DNA from 2 places in the Shewanella sp. 10N.286.52.C2 genome. Region 1 is predicted to be linked to the other one. Evidence: riboswitches for the same ligand, from Rfam matches in the RefSeq annotation. Region 1 holds a riboswitch; the other holds the start of a gene.
What was found. A riboswitch is a leader RNA that binds a small molecule or an ion and turns the genes downstream of it on or off. The one in region 1 is predicted to bind thiamine pyrophosphate.
Positions count from the first base shown of each region.

Region 2: it holds a riboswitch for thiamine pyrophosphate, as region 1 does, so the genes downstream of both, thiC (phosphomethylpyrimidine synthase ThiC) here and BCU94_RS11005 (TonB-dependent receptor) in region 1, are expected to answer to the same signal.

Region 1 is NZ_MCTV01000027.1:27,438-37,162, reverse strand. Features, by position in the region: gene BCU94_RS11030 (CsgG/HfaB family protein) at 1-295, shown strand, start outside; gene hinT (purine nucleoside phosphoramidase) at 877-1,233, shown strand; partial or broken gene BCU94_RS19910 (PaaI family thioesterase) at 1,244-1,627, shown strand; gene BCU94_RS19905 (PaaI family thioesterase) at 1,799-2,269, shown strand; gene BCU94_RS11010 (YcfL family protein) at 2,358-2,747, shown strand; TPP riboswitch at 2,906-3,014, shown strand; gene BCU94_RS11005 (TonB-dependent receptor) at 3,163-5,349, shown strand; gene BCU94_RS11000 (hypothetical protein) at 5,520-5,780, shown strand; gene pnuC (nicotinamide riboside transporter PnuC) at 5,821-6,471, shown strand; gene BCU94_RS10990 (phosphotransferase) at 6,486-7,496, shown strand; gene BCU94_RS10985 (DUF6279 family lipoprotein) at 7,541-8,389, shown strand; gene BCU94_RS10980 (DoxX family protein) at 8,470-9,057, shown strand; gene BCU94_RS10975 (NAD(P)H nitroreductase) at 9,196-9,725, shown strand, end outside.
Region 2 is NZ_MCTV01000004.1:36,517-46,241, reverse strand. Features, by position in the region: gene BCU94_RS02365 (LysR family transcriptional regulator) at 1-350, shown strand, start outside; gene BCU94_RS02360 (chemotaxis protein) at 420-683, opposite strand; gene thiH (2-iminoacetate synthase ThiH) at 765-1,874, opposite strand; gene BCU94_RS02350 (thiazole synthase) at 1,970-2,734, opposite strand; gene thiS (sulfur carrier protein ThiS) at 2,737-2,940, opposite strand; gene BCU94_RS02340 (HesA/MoeB/ThiF family protein) at 2,963-3,796, opposite strand; gene thiE (thiamine phosphate synthase) at 3,793-5,598, opposite strand; gene thiC (phosphomethylpyrimidine synthase ThiC) at 5,601-7,667, opposite strand; TPP riboswitch at 7,923-8,022, opposite strand; gene BCU94_RS02325 (hypothetical protein) at 8,248-9,588, opposite strand.

The DNA of each region.
Region 1 (9,725 bases):
TGTTACCACCACCAAATCGGTGATATCAAAAGAAATTACCGCGGGTGTATTTAAGTTTATTGATGCACAAGATTTGTTAGAGGCTGAAGCGGGTTATACTTCCAATGAGCCTGTGAGTTTATGCGTAGTCGCAGCCATTGAGAGCGCTGTTGTGCATCTTATTGCAGATGGCATTTGGAAAGGGGCTTGGAGGCTAGGGGATGCCACTACAGGTTTGCAAAATACTACCTTGCAAAAGTATTGGTTAGAAGCCCATAAAGAAGCGCAAGTCAGTGCCAGAATTAAGCGTGGCTAATTATCCGTCCTGAATAAATAGCCCCTAATTAACAGTCCCTTATGTTTCAATCACGATAAAGGTGCCAATGGCGCCTTTTATGTTTTCTGGGGGTAAACTTCTAGATACACAGACGCAGCCCTTAAGGCGATAACCACATAAGCAGCTTAGCTTTCATTATGGTTAAGTTAAGCCAAGCTTTCATTATGTGGTGATCAAAAAGATGCCAAAGAAGTCTAATTGCATAAGGTTTAAAGGTAACCACCAAGAAATATAGCGCTTTTTTTAGCGACTTCAATGTTAATTGCTGGGGATACTTCAAATAAATCCCCTTTAGCATTGATAACAATGATGTGATAATGCCTAGATAAATTCTAAGTAAGTGAGCGTTGCTATAGTTAATCGAGCTGTCAAAATTGGCTTGATAGTGCCAACAACATTCAACAGTGATTAATAGCAAAGTGTTAAACTTGCTTGGCTTAAGTGACAAATGCAGCAGTAGCTATTATATAGTTAAGCAAGCGCTTAGTTGGCTGCTTGATTAGCGCATTCAACAATGATTTTCACTACTTCGATTATAATAACCAAAAGGATGATCAATCATGGCTGAAGAAACCATTTTCAGTAAAATTATACGCCGAGAAATTCCTGCCGACATTTTGTTTCAGGATGAGCTCGTCACCGCTTTTCGCGATATAAACCCACAGGCACCAACACATATTCTGATTATTCCAAACCATTTGATCCCCACAGCCAATGATGTAAAAGCATCTGACGAACTGGCATTAGGGCGAATGATGACAGTTGCGGCAAAGCTGGCTGATGAAGCGGGTATTGCACAAGATGGTTACCGCTTAATCATGAACTGTAATAAACACGGTGGCCAAGAGGTTTACCATATCCATATGCATCTACTTGGCGGTAAGTCACTTGGGCCAATGCTAAGTCGGTTGGATTAATACTAATAACATGAAAATAAACAGTGATTTTTTTCCGTTAACCGGCGTAGCAAGCCGATTTGTTAATCAGCTTGCCCATTGCCGTCGATTGAATATTAGTGCGTTAGAAGCCAGTGAACATCACGTATTACTGGAGTTGCCTTATAGCCAAGATATCATTGGTGACCCAGATACTGGGGTGATACACGGCGGTGTGGTGACTACGATCATTGATACCGCATCCGGCACTTCTGTTGTATGCGCTATTTTAGAGAAGTATAAATCCTTAGAAATATCGCCAACCTTAGATTTACGGGTTGACTACATGAAACCGGCTGAGCCAAACAAACCGCTGTATGCATTTGCAGAATGTTATCGTTTGTCGGCCAATGTGGCGTTTACCCGTGCGATTGCTTATCAAGACAGTATTGATGATCCTATTGCGCATGCTGTTGGCTCATTTATGCGTATTAGTCCAGAAATGGTGGGTGAAGAGTTTAGACAAGCTTTGATGGGTTGCGCTGATGAAGCAAGTGCAGTCAATTCAGCTGCTAATAACCAGCCTGATACTCAAAGTGTTGAAGTTATGCAGGCAGGCAATGCCAGTTTAACTGTGGGCGATATTAATGTTCATGATGTGGTTAAGCGGGCCATTGATTTAAATGACTATAGTTATTTATTAGAGAAAGTCCCTTATACCCAATTTATCGGGATGAGTGTTGATCGCTTTGGTGATGAAATGGTATTTAAGCTGCCAACTAAAGATGACAACATTGGTAATCCTATTCTGCCAGCCATACATGGCGGGGTTATTGCTGGCTTTATGGAAATGTCGGCGATTGTGCAGTTAATGGTATTTATGCAAGCTAAGAAAGTGCCAAAAATTATCGATTTTTCAATTGATTATTTACGTGCGGGTTTACATCAAGATACGTTTGCTGAATGTAAAATTACTCGTCAAGGACGCCGAGTTGCTAATGTTAGCATTAATTGCTGGCAGAAAAATCGTAAGCAGCTAATTGCTACTGCGAGAGCGCATTTCTTGCTTGATCAGTAGAAGTAACACACAGTTGATGCATAGATGAGCAAGCTGTTTGACACTGAGCCGACCATTTATTTTTAATACTTAAAAAAAGGAATTAATGATGACATTAAGAGTAATAATGATATCGCTAGCGTTAATGCTATCAGCCTGTGCTAATCATACCGCGGGAGTCATGGTTAGCTCTAATAGCGAAGTGAGAGTTGATAATAACTCTTTTGCGAGTAAAGTCGCTGTTGAGCAAGTCAATGTCAGAACGCAAGCGGATTTATTGCAAGGTTCTGCATTAATCATTAGCAAGGTGTCAACGGATTTAAGGCTGCAATATAAGTTTACTTGGTTTGATGTTGGTGGCTTTACCATTGAAGATGAAGCAAGCAGCTGGAAGTCATTAAAGCTACATGGCAAACAACAAATGCAGGTTAGCGCCGTTGCCCCTAATGCCAATGCAAGCCGTTTTGAAGTATATGTAAGAGAAGCATTCTCTAACTAAGTGTATCTTTTAAAATATAAAACACGCTTAATTGCGTGTTTTTTGTTTTATAGGCTTAGCTAATCATAAAAATATCTATGTGATAATTTTTTGTACTTAAATAGTTAATAAAAAGTGCCTGTTAGTGCTGTTGCACAGATGAAGGATAGTTTATAATCCGCCGCGCCAAGGGGTGTTTATCGTGTTGATAAACTGAGATGTCTAAAGACAAACCCTTAGAACCTGATCCGGCTCATACCGGCGTAGGAATAGGCTGCATGCTTTGCCGTAAATGTTAGTCATTAACTCAGTCATAAACCAAGTCGTAAACGAAAAACGACACCAATTTAATAACTGATAATTGTAATGACAGTCATGGATGCACATAACTAATTCACTATGCTTGCCGGATCTCAAAATTATAATTTGAGGTCCTATGTCTGTAATAAAATCTAAATCGCCATTAGCGATTGCCATTCTTGCCGTTTTATCCACTTCCGTTGTCGCTCAAACAGAAAATGTTGAACGCGTGGCGCCCGCTGCTGAAAAAATGGAAGTCATAGTGGTTAACGCTGACTTTAGTAATATAGCGCTAGAAAAAGTGCCATCCAGTGTTACCGTCATCGATAGCCAACAATTGCAAGATGAGGGCGCTCAACATTTTGAAGATGTATTAAACTCTATTGCTAATTTTAACTGGTCTGGCGGCAGCTCTCGGCCAAAGTATTTCCAAATTCGTGGTGTGGGTGAGCAAGAAGAATATCAAGGCGCGCCAAATTCTTCTGTTGGCTTCATTGTTGATGATATCGATTTATCTGGGATCGGCATGGTGTCGAGCATGTACGATATGCAACAGGTTGAAGTTCTTCGTGGCCCACAAGGTACACAATATGGCGCCAATGCGTTAGCGGGTCTTATATACCTTAAAAGTAACGATCCCACCGATGTGTTTGAACATGGCGCACAAGTCTCTCTTGGTGACGATGACTTACAAACCTTCTCCGGTTTTAGCTCTGGCCCAATAACTGACTCTGGTAAGCTACTTTATCGGGTGTCTTTAGAGCAACATTCGCAAAATGGTTACCGCGACAATACTTATCTAGAACGTGAAGATACCAATGGCCGTGATGAATTCACTGCCCGTGCTAAATTGCGTTGGTATGCTGCAGATGATGTGCAACTGGATTTAACCTTTTTACATGCTAATTTTGATAATGGCTATGATGCTTGGACGTTAGATAATAATGGCTTTGAAACAATTACCGATAAGCCTGGTGTTGATGCGCAAAAGACCACTGGTGCTGGCTTAAAAGCCACATTCAGCAGTTTTGAAAAGTTCGAACTCACCTCGTTAACTTCATTTGCACAAACCGATCATCACCATAATTATGACGGCGATTGGGCCAACCCTGATTACTGGGATTCGAAACAATGCAGCATTTATGATGATGACTGGAACGTGATTGGGACTGAGCCATGTGTTTATGATTACACCTGGGATAAACAGGGTGAGCGTAAAACCGTGTCACAGGAACTTCGTATCAGCTCAAACGAAGCTGGCCGAATTTTTAACGATTCGACTGATTGGTTAATGGGCTTATATGGCATGAACCTTCAAGAGGATAATGACTTATATTCTGAATACAATGGCTGGCCAGATGAAGTGCTGCAATCGGAATATGAAGCGACCAACTATGCTATTTTTGCTCAAACCGATACCCAGTTTAGTAATGGTTATGTATTTTCAGCTGGGGTTCGTTTAGAGCGTCGAGAAAGTGAATATTCAGACAGTAATGGTGATAAATTCTCACCTAGCGAAAACATGTGGGGCGGTCATTTAGCGCTATCTAAAGCCATAAACCAAGACCATAATACCTATCTGCGTATTGCTCGCGGTTACAAAGCGGGTGGCTTTAACATGAGTTTGCCAGCTGAATTAGCCGATAAAAAAGAGTTTGATACTGAAATCTTATATAACTACGAGTTAGGGCTCAAATCTTCGTGGTTACAAGGTCAATTAGACACCAACTTGGCATTCTTCTATATGGATCGACGCGATCAGCAAGTGGCGGCATCACAACAAGACCCTGATGATCAGCAGCGCTTCATTCTATTTACCGAAAATGCAGGTAGTGCTGAAAACTACGGCGCCGAAATCGACTTTACCTACTATGCCACCGATAACATTCAATTCTACGGTAGTGCAGGTTGGTTAGAAGCCACCTATGGTGATTATCAATACAAGGATAAATATGGCAATGTCGTAGATTTAACAGGTCGAGAGCAAGCCCATGCGCCAAAATTTACTTATAGCGCAGGCATGAGCTATGTCAGTGATTCTGGCTGGTTTACCAATTTAAATGCTAGCGGTAAAAGTGATTTTTACTACTCTGATAGTAACGAATCAAAGTCAGACGCTTATACTATTTTCAATGCTCGAGTGGGTTATGAAACACAAATGTGGTCAGCGTATTTATGGGGCCGCAACTTATTTGACGAGCAATATGGCACCAGAGGCTTCTACTTTGGTAATGAACCAGACTTAGATTGGGCCGATAAGCAATATGTACGTTTCGGCGATCCACGTCAGCTAGGTATTACCTTAAACGTCAAGTTTATGTAGCTTGGCTGCAAACTATGTTAATTAAAAGGGGCTGTTAACCTGTTGGGTTACAGTTGATTTATTTAATAATAACAATACTTAACACTAAATTGCCGTCATGTTTTGAAAAGTTTTTTACCTTAAACTTTGATAGACTATGACGGTATTTTTATCACGATTAAGGAATTTCCATGAAATTGACTGCCGAAATCAGCATGTATCCATTTAATGAAAACTATTTAGACCCGATAAAGTGGTTTATTGGCCGAGTAGATAGCTACCCTAATATTGAACGTAAAACCAATGCGATGGCGACTCAGGTGTGCGGTGAATACGCAGATGTGATGGCCATGCTAGCAACCGAAATGGAAGCGGCCCATCAAAAATGGGGCAAAGCAGTATTTGTATGTAAATTTATTGGTGGCGAGCTTGATTTAAGCCACACCGAATAACCTGAAAATTCATCATAGTAATGAAATAGTAGCCAACGTTATGTTATCTGAGATCGTTCAATCAATACAAATTGCCATTACTGAAGTGTCTGTAATGACAGGCTGGGAAGCTGTTGCAGTGATTCTGGCAATTGCGTATTTGATATTAGCCATGAAAACCAATATTTGGTGTTGGGCGGCAGCCTTTGCCAGTACTGCCATATACACAGTGCTGTTTTGGAATGTGTCATTGTTGATGGAATCAGTGCTAAATGTATATTACATGGCGATGGCGATTTATGGCTTTTGGCTGTGGCGCTATGGTGCTGACAGTCGTCATCAAACTGAACTGCCAATTATTAGTTGGTCTCTAAACAAACACTTAGTGATTATTGCCGTTACTAGTGGTGTATCCTTGATTGTGGGCTACTTAATGGCCACAAATACAAGTGCTTCCTTTCCATATCTTGATGCATTAACAACCTGTTTTGCGGTGATGACTACTTATCTAGTGGCGAAAAAGGTAATAGAAAATTGGTATTACTGGATGGTGATTAATTCGCTATCAATTTACTTATACCTTCAAAAAGGTTTAATGCTAACTTCTGGTTTACTTATCCTGTATTTATTTATGGCTGTCAGCGGTTACTTTATGTGGCGTAAAAAAATGCTGCAAAATCATGCACCAGATGATGCAGCCTTAGCAAGCTAATGGCTATTTAGATAATGAGTCACTTTAACCCATGGCAATGGCTACCTGCGGATATTAAACGCCAATTACCGAATATATTAGCCGATAAGATTGAAGCAGATTGTCATGGGGTTAAAGTGTTATCTGATGGATTAAGTAACCAAAACTTCCATATAGCCTTAAGTGATAGCGATTGGGTATTACGGGTTAATCAAGATAATGCCCCGTGGTGTGAACGAGACAACGAAGTGAGCAGTTGGCGCTTGGTTGAAGCCATTAATCGGGCGCCTAAATTAATTTGGCTTAGTGATGATAAACGTTTTTACCTAAGTCAGTTTATACCTGAAAATAATCACTTATGGTCAAATTATGTCGCCGAGTTTAGTTTTTATGATAACAAGCGCCCACAGCAGTCGGTGTTTGCGGCGCTAGACCCTGTTGCTCACCTACTGGGGTTATTAACCCCGCTATCAAAATTACCTTTGCCGACGAAACAAATTACCATGACTCAGCAATGGCAAGTTTATGTAAACTCATTATCTGACTTAGGCAACTCAATTGCTGATGCAAGCGTCGCAAACAAAGGCGATGCTGATGAAACTCAGGCGTTAGTGACATGGCAGCAGCTTTATCGAAAATTAACCAGTAAATATGCCCAAATGGCTATTTGGCTTGAACAACTAGAAACCTGCGTGATTTCGCCGCAGTTCTGTCACCGAGATTTGTCGCCGTATAATTTACTGTTTGATGGTAAACAACTTAAGTGTATTGATTTTGAATATTGCGCTGCCAGTCATCCGCTGTTTGATTTAGTCGCCGTGGTGGTGACGCATCAATTAACTCAAGAGCAAGTAAAACAACTGACGGAAAAATATCTACGACATCAGCTGAATTTGACTCATGATTGTACTGACTACCTCGCTGAAATGGCTCATTGCTTTTGGCTATTTGCCGCAGCTTGGGCTTTAATGATGGCAGCTAACCAGCAATTATCTCCTCAGCAATATTTTAACTTATTCAACAAATACCTATCTTTAGTGCCATAAGGCTATTATTCTTAACTTATGCTGTTTGTAGGGGAGAATGACCGTTGAAAAAGCCATTAATTCCAATATTACTTGTTATCTTTTTAGCAGGATGTTCCACCAAATTTAGTTACTTCTTTCTCGACTGGGCCATTGAGTGGCGCGTTGATGAATATGTAGAATTAGATAAATCTCAACAAGCTCAATTTGATAAGCTGCTAGATAAGTTTTTGCTTTGGCATCAACAGCAAGAATTGGCTCGCTATAGCGAGCAGCTGCAGCAACTTTCCGACAATATTAATAAACACACGCTCACCATTGAAATTTGGGAGCAACAAGTTACTGCAGCTAAAGCCCATTGGTTTCGTGTTTTTGAATTTTTACTACCCGATTTACTACCTATTATTACTAGCTTAAGCGATCAACAAGTTAAATCTATTATTACTCAGCTTAAACTTGATAATGATGAATTAGATGCCAAGTATGCAGGAAAAAACCAACTAGAATTAGTCGCCGATGCCAACAAAAGAACCATCAATCGGGTTGATGATTGGTTAGGAAGCACCACAGCAGAACAAGAAGTGTTAATTAAAGCGTTTAATCAACAGCGTTTAGCAACCCTTGATATGTGGCTAGAGTATCGACTTGAATGGTTACGTCAGTTTGAAACTGCGCTGAGTCAACGAGATGATACAGCCTTACTTGAGCAGAGAATGCGGTTATTAATGACCCAGCCAGATGAATTAAAATCGGCAATCTATCAGCAAAATGCAGATAGAAATACTCGATTATTTGGTCAGTTAATGATTGAAATTAATCACAGTTTATCCAGCAAGCAGCGCCGTCATTTAAACAAAAAAATAGTCACGTTAATTGAGGATTTACAAGATCTGTCTGACGATGTGGAGCGTTAATTTATAGCTGATGTAAATAGATGAAATAAAACTTGTTATTCCAAGGTCTAATGATGTAATTATCGCAGCAAGGTTAAGGAATTATCATGGTGAACCTATATCAGCAATTTTTAAGTTTATTAAGGCACATTGAAGGCATAGCACCACTGGCTTTGCGACTTTATTTAGCCCCAGTATTAATGCAAGCAGGTTATAACAAGTTATCTAATTTTAGTGACACAGCGGCTTGGTTTGGTAATCCTGATTGGGGTTTAGGTATACCTATGCCTGAAGTCATGACCGCATTAGCTGCCGGCACCGAATTATTTGGCGGAGCGCTACTGCTGATAGGCTTAGCTACACGTTTAGTGGCCATCCCTATGATGGTAACCATGTTAGTTGCGGCGTTTGCGGTGCACATTAATAATGGCTGGTTGGCCATTGCTGATGCCAGTTCCTGGCTTGCTAACGATAATGTCACCGCTTCTGCTGAAAAGCTTGCTGCGGCTAAAGCACTTTTACAGCAACATGGTAATTACGAATGGCTCACAAGCTCAGGCAACTTTGTTATTTTAAATAATGGTATTGAGTTTGCCATAACCTATTTCATCATGTTGCTTGCGCTGTTATTTATGGGCGGAGGCCGATATACCAGCGTGGATCACTTTATTGCCAAGCGTGCTAGCTAGCGATTAATAACCTCATCTAACAATTTATCATGACATGTAAAAATCCCACTTTAATGTGGGATTTTTGTTAATATTCTTGAGAGATTAATTATCGGCGTGGACATGTGTCTGCGCAATGAAAAGACAGGGATTTTGCAATTGGACGCTTCAGAATTATTACTTACTCGCCAGTCAACACCTCGTTTAACAACGCCTGCGCCGAATGAACAACAATTGGACTTCATTCTTAATGCTGCTGCCAGAGTGCCAGATCACGGCGCTTTAACCCCTTGGGAATTTATTATCGCCACTGATGCAGGGTTAGAGACCTTAGCAGAGATATTTGTTACGGCGGCTAAGTCTAAAGGGGCCGATGAAACCTTTTTAACCAAAGTGAAAGGGATGCCACACCGAGCGCCAATGGTCATTACTGTCGTCGCCAAAAGTCAGTCACATCCTAAAGTGCCATTATTAGAGCAGCAGTTAGCCGCGGGCTGCGCCACCATGGCAATGCAACAAGCAGCGTTTTCTTTAGGATTGGGCGCAGTTTGGCGTACTGGTGACTTTGCTTTTAACGCGATGGTTAATCAAGGTTTGGGTATTGCCGCTGAAGATCAAATCGTGGGCTTTTTGTATATCGGCACCCCTGCGGTTAAAGCGCCGCTTAAACCGTTAAAACCAGGCCGACA
Region 2 (9,725 bases), on a different contig from region 1:
CCGATGAAACAGAGCTGGCGCAGCACTTACAAGTGGTCATTAAAGACACTGCAACTGAAAAATCAGTAGATACTGGTTGGTTAAAGTCAGAGCAGCGCTGGACAGTATCAAACTTTCACGAAGCAAAAAACGTGTTACAAAGTGGCATTGGCTTTTGTTGGGCGCCCGCTTATTTGGTCGAGGATGATATTCGCCAAGGTAAGCTCGCTAGGCTTATTCTTAAAGGCAGTAAAAGTCGTAAAATTGCATTAACTTTGGTTATCCCTAACCGAGATAATCAGGGGCCTGCCAGTAAATTGTTAGAATCTTTAATTTTATTACAGCACGATATTGACCAAAACAAGCCTTGATAGATATCTGATTTATTTAGCTTTAATGATACTCAAAGTCATTAATGCCAGCTCAAGTTACATTGAGTTCTACACTGAGACATCGATTATGGTGCCAATGTTTTCAGACCAGACATTTATCACATCTACTGCAACCTCGGCGTGAGAAATAGCTTGCTGAGCATCAATCAGGGCCGCTGTTTGCGAGCTAAGCGTGACGCTATCTGCAGTTATTAGTACTGAGGCAGAACTTAGCGTTTCTGGGATGGCTACCGCCGTGGTCGCCTGCGCTAAATCATTGTGCGCCTGTTGCAGTCCTTGAACACCGAGGGTAAAACTTGATGCTATTTCCATGATACAACTCCTTTTGAAACAACCTAATAGCAAGTTATATCACATTGAATAGTCTTGATAAAATGCATACCAATTTAAAAACTAATACCAGTTTGTCTCCCAATCTTTCCATACTGGGTTAAGCCCTGACTTTTGTATTTGCTGCACCATTTGCACCGCGCTGCGCTCATCTGAGATTTCAAATTGATCCAACTGGGTGTTGGGATTTTGATAACCACCAGGTTGGGTAGAGCTGCCAGCGCTGATATGAGTCACCCCTAAAGGCAATAAGTTGTTACGTAACTGCTGGGTTTCTCTGGTAGATAAACTAATTTCAAGCTGGGGGTTAAACAATCGAAACGCACAGATCAATTGCACTAAGCCCACATCAGTTAATTCGACTTTAGGACTAATTCCACCGGTACACGGTCTTAATCTCGGTAAAGAAATACTGTAACGACTGCGCCAGTGATGTTTTTCTAAATAGGCCAAATGATAGCCCATTAATAACGCATCTACGCGCCAACTGTCTAATCCGAGCAATACCCCTAATCCCACTTTATCAACCCCAGCCGCCGCGACCCTTTCTGGTGTAGTGAGCCGATAAGTAAAGTCTTGTTTTTTACCTCTGGTATGATGCTTGGCATAGGTTTGGCGATGATAAGTTTCTTGATATACCATCACAGCATCGAGCCCTAACCCCACCAGCTGGGCGTATTCATCTTGCGCCAAAGGCTGTACTTCGATTGCTACATAACTGAAATGCTGTTTTACCAGTGGCAAGATGGTTTTAAAGTATTCAATGCCTACTTTGGTTTCATGTTCTCCAGAAACCAGTAATATTGAATCAAAACCTCGCTGTTTAATGATTTGAATTTCAGCTAATAATTCGGTCTCTGTTAAGGTTTTTCGTTTGAGTTTATTACTCATAGAAAAACCGCAATAGTCACACTCATTTGCGCACAAGTTAGATAAATACAATGGCAGGTATAAACCAATATTAGCCCCAAAGCGTTGCCGGGTTATCTGATATGCCCGCTGCGCCATCGTTTCTAAAAAAGGTAATGCTGCAGGCGATAAAAGCGCGATTAAACTGTCAATATGACCTTGGGGGCGCTGTAATGCTTGTTGCACATCAGCTTCAGTGCTGCTATTAATCCGCATTGATAAATCGATTAAATCTAGCTGTTTAAATTGCTCGACAAAACTCATGGTGCGCCACTCTATTAACTTAATTTGTTGAACCAACCGCATTCAAAGTTAAATTACTCAAACCAAATCATTCACCTGTAAGGGAATAATCTGGCTTACAGATGTAAAAATTGCGTCAGCGGGCTAGTATGTTCTGCCTGTTTGGTAACACTGCCAAGTCCGGCGGTATAGGCATCACGACCGGTTCTAACCGCAAAATCAAAACACCGCGCCATCACTATGGGAGATTGACTACTGGCAATCGCAGTATTGACTAGCACGGCATCTGCGCCCAGCTCCATTGCTCGGCTAGCTTGCGAAGGTGCGCCAATCCCAGCATCAACAACCACCGGCACATTAGCTTGCTCAATGATCATCTCTAAAAAAGGCTCAGTGGCTAAACCTTGATTACTGCCGATAGGACTGCCTAACGGCATCACAGCGGCGCAGCCCACTTCCTCTAGCCGGTAACACAGCACAGGATCTGCATGAACATAAGGCAACACAATAAAGCCTTTTTTACACAAGACTTCGGCAGCTTTAAGGGTTTCAATAGCATCTGGCATCAAGTATTTCGGATCTGGATGGATTTCAAGTTTGATCCACTTTGTGCCAAGCATTTCACTGGCAAGTTCTGCTGCAAAAATAGCTTCTTTAGCGGTTCTTGCCCCTGCAGTATTGGGTAATAACTTAACTCCCATTTGCTGTAATGGCGTCAACAAGTCATCATAGTCTTTACTATGATCAATACGCTTCATTGCGAGGGTCACTAATTGTGAGTTAGAGGCTTCAATGGCAGCTAGCATAGTGTTAGCATCGCTAAACTTTCCTGTACCTGTAAATAAACGAGACTCAAATTGATGTCCGGCTATGGTTAACATAATCACCCCCCTGCTACAGCTGAAAAGACGTCTACTTTATCATTAGGCTGGCATTGAATGGCCTGCCAGCGACTTCTTGGTACAACTTGTTGATTGAGCACTAATGCCAGTGCTTTGGGATTAAGTTGTTTAGACTCTATTAGCGCTAATAAGCTTGGCGCTTGTTGCAACTGCTCTGGTTGGCCATTAAATTCAATTTCAATCATGTTTAATCCTTTTGCGGTAAAGTTATCTGCATGAGTTGACGTCATTTGTTGACGCTGTAATAGCTGCGCTACAACAACTACATTTAGGGTCTTGATTCATTTGTATAATCTGCCATTGCAAGCTTTTAGCATTAAACACATGTAACTTACCCGCTAGCTGGCCTTTGCCTAAGTCATCGGCTGTTAACCAATTTAGCCCCAATAAACTTTGCATTGATGCAACCGTTTGAACAGCAGCAGTGTTAACCCCCATTGATACACATGTTTGTGAAACATGAGTATCTTGTGGGTACAGGCATTGATAACAGCCCCTTTGCGGATAGTCAGTTGAGCTGCAAAATAATTGCCCATCATTAGCGGAAATCGCTGCGCTAATTAGCCCTGTAGCGTGACGAACACAAACTTCATTAATCATTAAGCGGCTAGTAAAGTTGTCAGTGCAATCAAACACCAGATCGACAGATTCAACTAATTTTGCACCATCTGTATCAGCGCCAAAGGCCTGCTCAATTGCCATGATATTTACGTCTTCATAGGCTGCTGCTAACTTATCTTTGGCAAGCAGCGCTTTACTTAAACCAATATCTTGTTCGTCAAAAAGTAATTGCCGCGACAGATTTGAAAGCTCTACCTTGTCATGATCCATCAATATCAGTTCTCCAACTCCCGCGGCGGCCAATTGCTGGGCAACACTGTGACCTAAACCACCGATTCCGATGATCAGTAGCCGGCTATTAAGTAATTTAAGCTGACCAAGCTCACCCATATCAGTCAGTAAAATATGACTGGCATACTTGATAAACTGCTTGGAAGTGAGCCCACTCTTATTAGCTTGACGCTGTTGTGTAATCGTCATGACACTGGCTCACACTGCTGTAGTTTCACTGATGGCTTGTGGGATTTTACATGTGATTGCCTTGGCTGTTGCTGAGGTTGTTGCTGAGGTTGTTGTGCAGCCGCTAGATGCCATTGCTGCTCTAACAATGAATAAGCCTTGGCAGGGTTTTCTGCTTCAGTAATGGCTCTTACCACGGCAACACTATCAACCCCAGTGGCTTTGATATCCGTTATAACACTTGCATCAATACCACCGATGGCCACGGTTGGGCATACGTTATTAAGTAATGCACTGTAGCGTGCTAATTTTGCTAAGCCTTGAGGCTTTGACGGCATCACCTTAGTGGTCGTTGGGAAAATATGCCCTAAGGCGATATAGGATGGATTTAATTGCTGAGCTAATAGAATTTCAAATACGCTGTGGCTAGATAACCCAAGGGCTAGCCCTGCCGCTGAAATTTCATTTAAGTCAGCTAACTCAAGGTCTTCTTGACCTAAATGAACCCCGAATGCACCAAGCTGTATTGCCAGTTGCCAATGATCGTTAATAAACACTTGGGCGTTATATTGCTTACCCAGAGCTATTGCGCGGCTAATATCTTGTACTAGTTTGGTTTGCTGAGCATCATTAGAGACCTCATTGACAGCATTAGCTTTAATTCGCAGCTGCACTGTGGTGCAATTGGCTTCTAACACACTTTGCAGCATAGTCACGTCATCCACAACCGGATAAACACCAATGCCCTTATGCAGCGCAGGAAAGCGGCAATCTAGGTAGCCCTGAGCTGTATTTATTAATCCATTGCTAAACTTTCCACCAGCAGCTAATTCTTGCTGTGTTTTGCCTAAATTGTTAATTTCAGCGCCACTTACGGCAGTAATTTCAGGGTAGTATTGTATTTCATCAGGCCAAGCGGTTTTTGCCACTGGCCCTGCGCCTTTACCAAATGATTCACTGCACACTAATCCCTTGAGTACATATGCTTTTGCCATCACAACGGCATCATGAAGTACATAGTTATGGGCTAAAAAGCATGCTATCGCAGTGGATAAGGTGCAACCTGTGCCATGGTTATTACTTGTATTAACTCGCTCGCTATTAAGCCAATAAGCTTGATATTGATGGGCGTCACTCACGCCGTGAACTTTACGGCAAATGAACAAATCATTGGCTTTGGTTTGTTGCCATACTGCATCACCGCCTTTGGCGAGCACATGACAATGAAGCTGTTTAACCAGTTGCGCTGCCGCACTATAAAAACCATCACTTGAGTCTAGGCTTTGGCTTTTAATTGTGCACTGAGGTTCAAATGCCACGCTGTTAGTATCAGTCAGCGTGTGTAACTCCCTAACATTAGGGGTAATTAAGCTAATTAGGCCTTTAAAAGGGCTAAAATCTAACGGCTTTTTTGCGCGCTCATTTAAGCTATCACCACTACTGGCAACCATGACAGGATCTAAAATAATCGGGATCAGCTCGTTAGCTAAACTCTGACTTTTAAATGCCTTTAACCAATGAGCAATGAGTACCAATTGTTGTTGTTTGGCAATTAAGCCAATTTTTATAGCTGCTGGCGCTAAATCGCTAGCAAGTGTATTTAGCTGAGCCAATAAGATGGATTCTGACACAGCCTCGACTAGTGTTACAGCCACCGAATTTTGCGCAGTAACAGTGGTAATTGTGCTGCAGCCAAAACACTGTAAGTCATTTATAGTTGCTAAATCTGCCTGTATGCCGGCGCCGCCACCACTATCTGAACCGGCAATAGTCCAGACGATGGGCGACATGGTTTCTAAGCTATGTGGTTGTGAAACATTCATGGTTAAGCCTCTAATTCAGCAGTGGTCTTAACAGCTAAATCTGCGCTTGTTGCTGTGTCTGGCTTAGAAGGTAACGGATGATAAATTGCATAGCCTGTGGCTTTAAATTCAGCTGACTTTTGTGCCATGGCTGATTGAATATCTACACCGCTACTAACGCTTATATCTGCACTTGCGTCTACGGAATTAACATTGTGATTAGAGTGTGCCTGCAGGTGTTTAAATTCGCTAGCGTCAAGCACGTTCACCTTTTGTAACTGATCACGCGCTTGCTTTGCAGCGTATTCACGCACTTCTTGAGTGATTTTCATTGAGCAAAACTTTGGCCCACACATAGAACAAAAATGCGCAACTTTGGCAGACTCTTGGGGGAGCGATTCATCGTGATAAGCACGAGCGGTATCTGGGTCTAAGCCTAAGTTATATTGATCTTCCCAGCGAAATTCGAACCTTGCTTTTGATAAGGCATTATCACGAATTTGCGCACCAGGGTGACCTTTAGCCACATCGGCAGCATGAGCTGCAATTTTATAAGCGATAAGTCCTTGTTTAACGTCTTCTTTATTCGGTAAACCTAAATGCTCTTTAGGAGTGACATAGCACAGCATGGCCACGCCATACCAAGCCATCATTGCCGCCCCTATCCCTGAGGTGAAGTGATCATAACCTGGCGCAATATCGGTGGTTTGTGGGCCGAGTGTGTAAAAAGGCGCTTCATCACAATGGGCAAGCTGCTTTTCCATATTCACTTTAATGAGCTGCATCGGTACATGGCCTGGGCCTTCAATGATGGTTTGCACATCATTTTCCCAAGCAATGTTAACCAGCTCGCCTAAGGTTTCTAATTCAGCAAATTGCGCTTCATCATTGGCATCGGCAATACTGCCCGGCCGCATACCATCGCCTAATGACAATGACACATCGTAGGCAGCGCAGATTTCGCAAATCTCTCTAAAGTGCTCATACAAAAAACTTTCTTTATGGTGACTTAAACACCACTTTGCCATGATGGAACCACCACGAGAAACGATGCCAGTAAGACGTTTTGCCGTCATTGGTACATAACGCAGCAGTACCCCAGCATGGATGGTAAAGTAATCGACGCCCTGCTCTGCCTGTTCAATCAAGGTATCTTTGAAAATGTCCCAATTTAGGTCTTCAGCGACACCATTTACTTTTTCTAACGCTTGATAGATGGGCACTGTACCAATGGGGACAGGAGAGTTTCGAATGACCCATTCACGGGTTTCATGGATATAGCGCCCCGTAGACAAATCCATTACAGTGTCAGCGCCCCACCTCGTTGACCAGACCAGCTTTTCAACTTCTTCTTCAATTGAAGACGTCACAGCAGAATTACCAATATTGGCATTAACTTTGACTAAAAAGTTACGCCCAATGATCATTGGCTCAGCTTCTGGATGATTAATGTTTAACGGGATAATGGCGCGGCCGCGGGCAACTTCATCACGGACAAATTCAGCGGTAATAGGCTGGCCAATGTGAGCGCCAAAAGCTTCACCGGGGGCTTTTTGAGTCAAAATCTCATCAGTGACTTGCTCTCTAGCCATATTCTCGCGAATGGCAATATATTCCATCTCAGGTGTGATAATGCCTTTACGAGCGTAATGCATTTGAGTAACGCGGCGGCCTGACTTGGCTTTTTTAGGGCGAACAAGGGCTTCAAAACGCAAATGATCTAAACCGTCGTCAACCAAACGCTGTTGGGTAAAGTCAGAGCTAACTCCATCAAGTTGCTCTGTATCTTCGCGCTCTTCAATCCAAGCTTGGCGAAACTTGTTTAAGCCTAAACGGACATTAATTTCAGCATCAGGATCTGAATAGGCACCGGCGCAATCATAAACTTTAATGGCTGGGTTGGCTTCAGTCACGGGCGCATCTTCACTACCGCCAAGGATAGTATCGCTTTGATGAATTTGACGCATGCCCACTAACAGATCGGGGCGGGATCCGCTCAGATAGATCTTTTCAGAATTTGGGTGCTGTAAAGGTTTTAGGGTTTCAATAAAATTTTGCGCTTGAGCGCGGGTTTCACGACGATTTGACATAAGCAACCTCAAAATAAAAAAATAGAGTTGCTTGCCTGGAGAATTGTTGATGACGAGCGAGTTAACATTAACTCTGTAATTGACTTGAATTTACACCTTAACTTTGGACCTTAAATATCGGCAAATGGCGGGTTAAATTAACTTCAGCAATAACTCTGCTTTAATTAATTCTATCTTTTATTTTGCACTAATATTTATGATCTAGCCACGCAGCCATTCACTATAAAATTGCTGCTGACTGTAGGGTAAAAATAAGCAAATTAACTGCTTGTTTCCTTCGCAGGTTCTAGCCTGATCAGGTTCAACGGATCCCGAATAAACGGTCTCAGCCATAAAGGCACTCCGACAAGATGGCTGCAGTATAGTCAGCTTATTTAATAAAATACAAGTCTATGACAATTTTCGAATCGGAATATGAGTTAAATTATTTCACTAATTAAAATACTGTTATATATGAATTTAATTTACAACCAAGCGATTAAGACCCAATTAATACAGAAATAATTTGATAAATAAATTTGATAAATATTATTCATTTTTGATGTTGTTGAAATAAATCTTTTGTGAAAGTCTGAACAGTTCAAGGTAATTTAAGTTTCGATAAGCGTTGTTGAATGGCGTTATCTAGTGCTTTTTTTGTTTTGCCTCCTTCACATGGGTGTCCTAAATCTAAGCCTTCGGCATAAGGGTTAATTTGGGTTGGTAATGCCACCAATCGATGGCAAGTTTCACCAATCTTAACAATTCTATTTGGATCTAAACGATGATTGAGGGTAGTTGGTTGGCGCTTATCTTCTATTACTATTAACTCTATATCATCCATTTCAGGGGTTAACTCACTGGTGCTGGCACCACTAACAGAAGTCGCTAAATGGGCTTGCTGACTTATTTGCTGATTAACTTGTTGTTGATTGAGTTTATTTATAAAGGAATGGCTAGCTTGATTGATGGCCGATAAATTGTCGCTTGTTATGGTATTGGCCTCTGAGATGGTTTCATTAAACAATTGTGGCTTAAATAGATGTTCGTTACTGCTATCTTTTTGCTGCTGCAGATACATGCTATCAACTGAAGACCAATCGAACTGGTGCGTTTCGGCTTGCACTGCTTCTGCTATTGGCAATTTTTCAATTATGGGCTTGTAGTCAATGGGCTTTTGGTTAACAGCTTTTTGGTCAATAGGCTTTGGGGAAATTGCCTTTTGATTGACAGTATCTTTTGGGCTAGTTGCAACTGCAGGCGCTATTGAGCTTGTATCGACAACCTTATTAGTACTTTGTTTGTTCGATATAGTTTGATCGATTATTTCTTCATTGGTAATGACTTCACTGACGACCTCTTCAATCAAGGCTTGTTCACTTGGCAGGGTCTTAGCTAGCTGGGTAATTTGCTCAGCCGTTAAAAAGTAGGCTTTTATTTCTTGGTTGTTACTTTCAGATGTCGCAGCTTTAACGGCTTGTTCACGGCTGATCTCGACAAAATGGCTAATGGTGTTATCAGCTAAGGAAAATAGCATAAACACCAGCACAACATGTAGCCCTGCAACAATAATGCTCGATGGTGATGTCAGTATCTTTTTAAACTCGTTATCAGAATTTTGTTTTAAAAAGCGACCTTGATTATTTTGATTGTCGATCAGCCCACAGATCAGCGGTAATGTTTGGGCTTTAATTACATCAGTGCTCATTATTTCAGTGCTAGTTACTTCAGTGCTAGTTGCATTCACCGTTTGTAACATCACAACATGATCACAGAAATCTATCACTTCAACCGCAGATTCTTGGCGGCTTGCATTTATGTAAAGCTGTCCATGTGAAACTTGTGTGCCATTTAAGCCTGTCGAATTTCCACTAGCACCCGGTTCAAAATTAGTGTTTTCTGCCAATCCTTGTGTTAAATGTTTATCACCACCTTGGTTCATTACTCGCGCCTCCTGTCGCTTTTGAATCACTGGATATAAATCGTGCTAGATCAGACTTCAACCACAAGCTGACCATAAACTAGATGATAAAAAAGCCATTAAGTTCATTTAATTTATGTCGATGACACACGACTCCC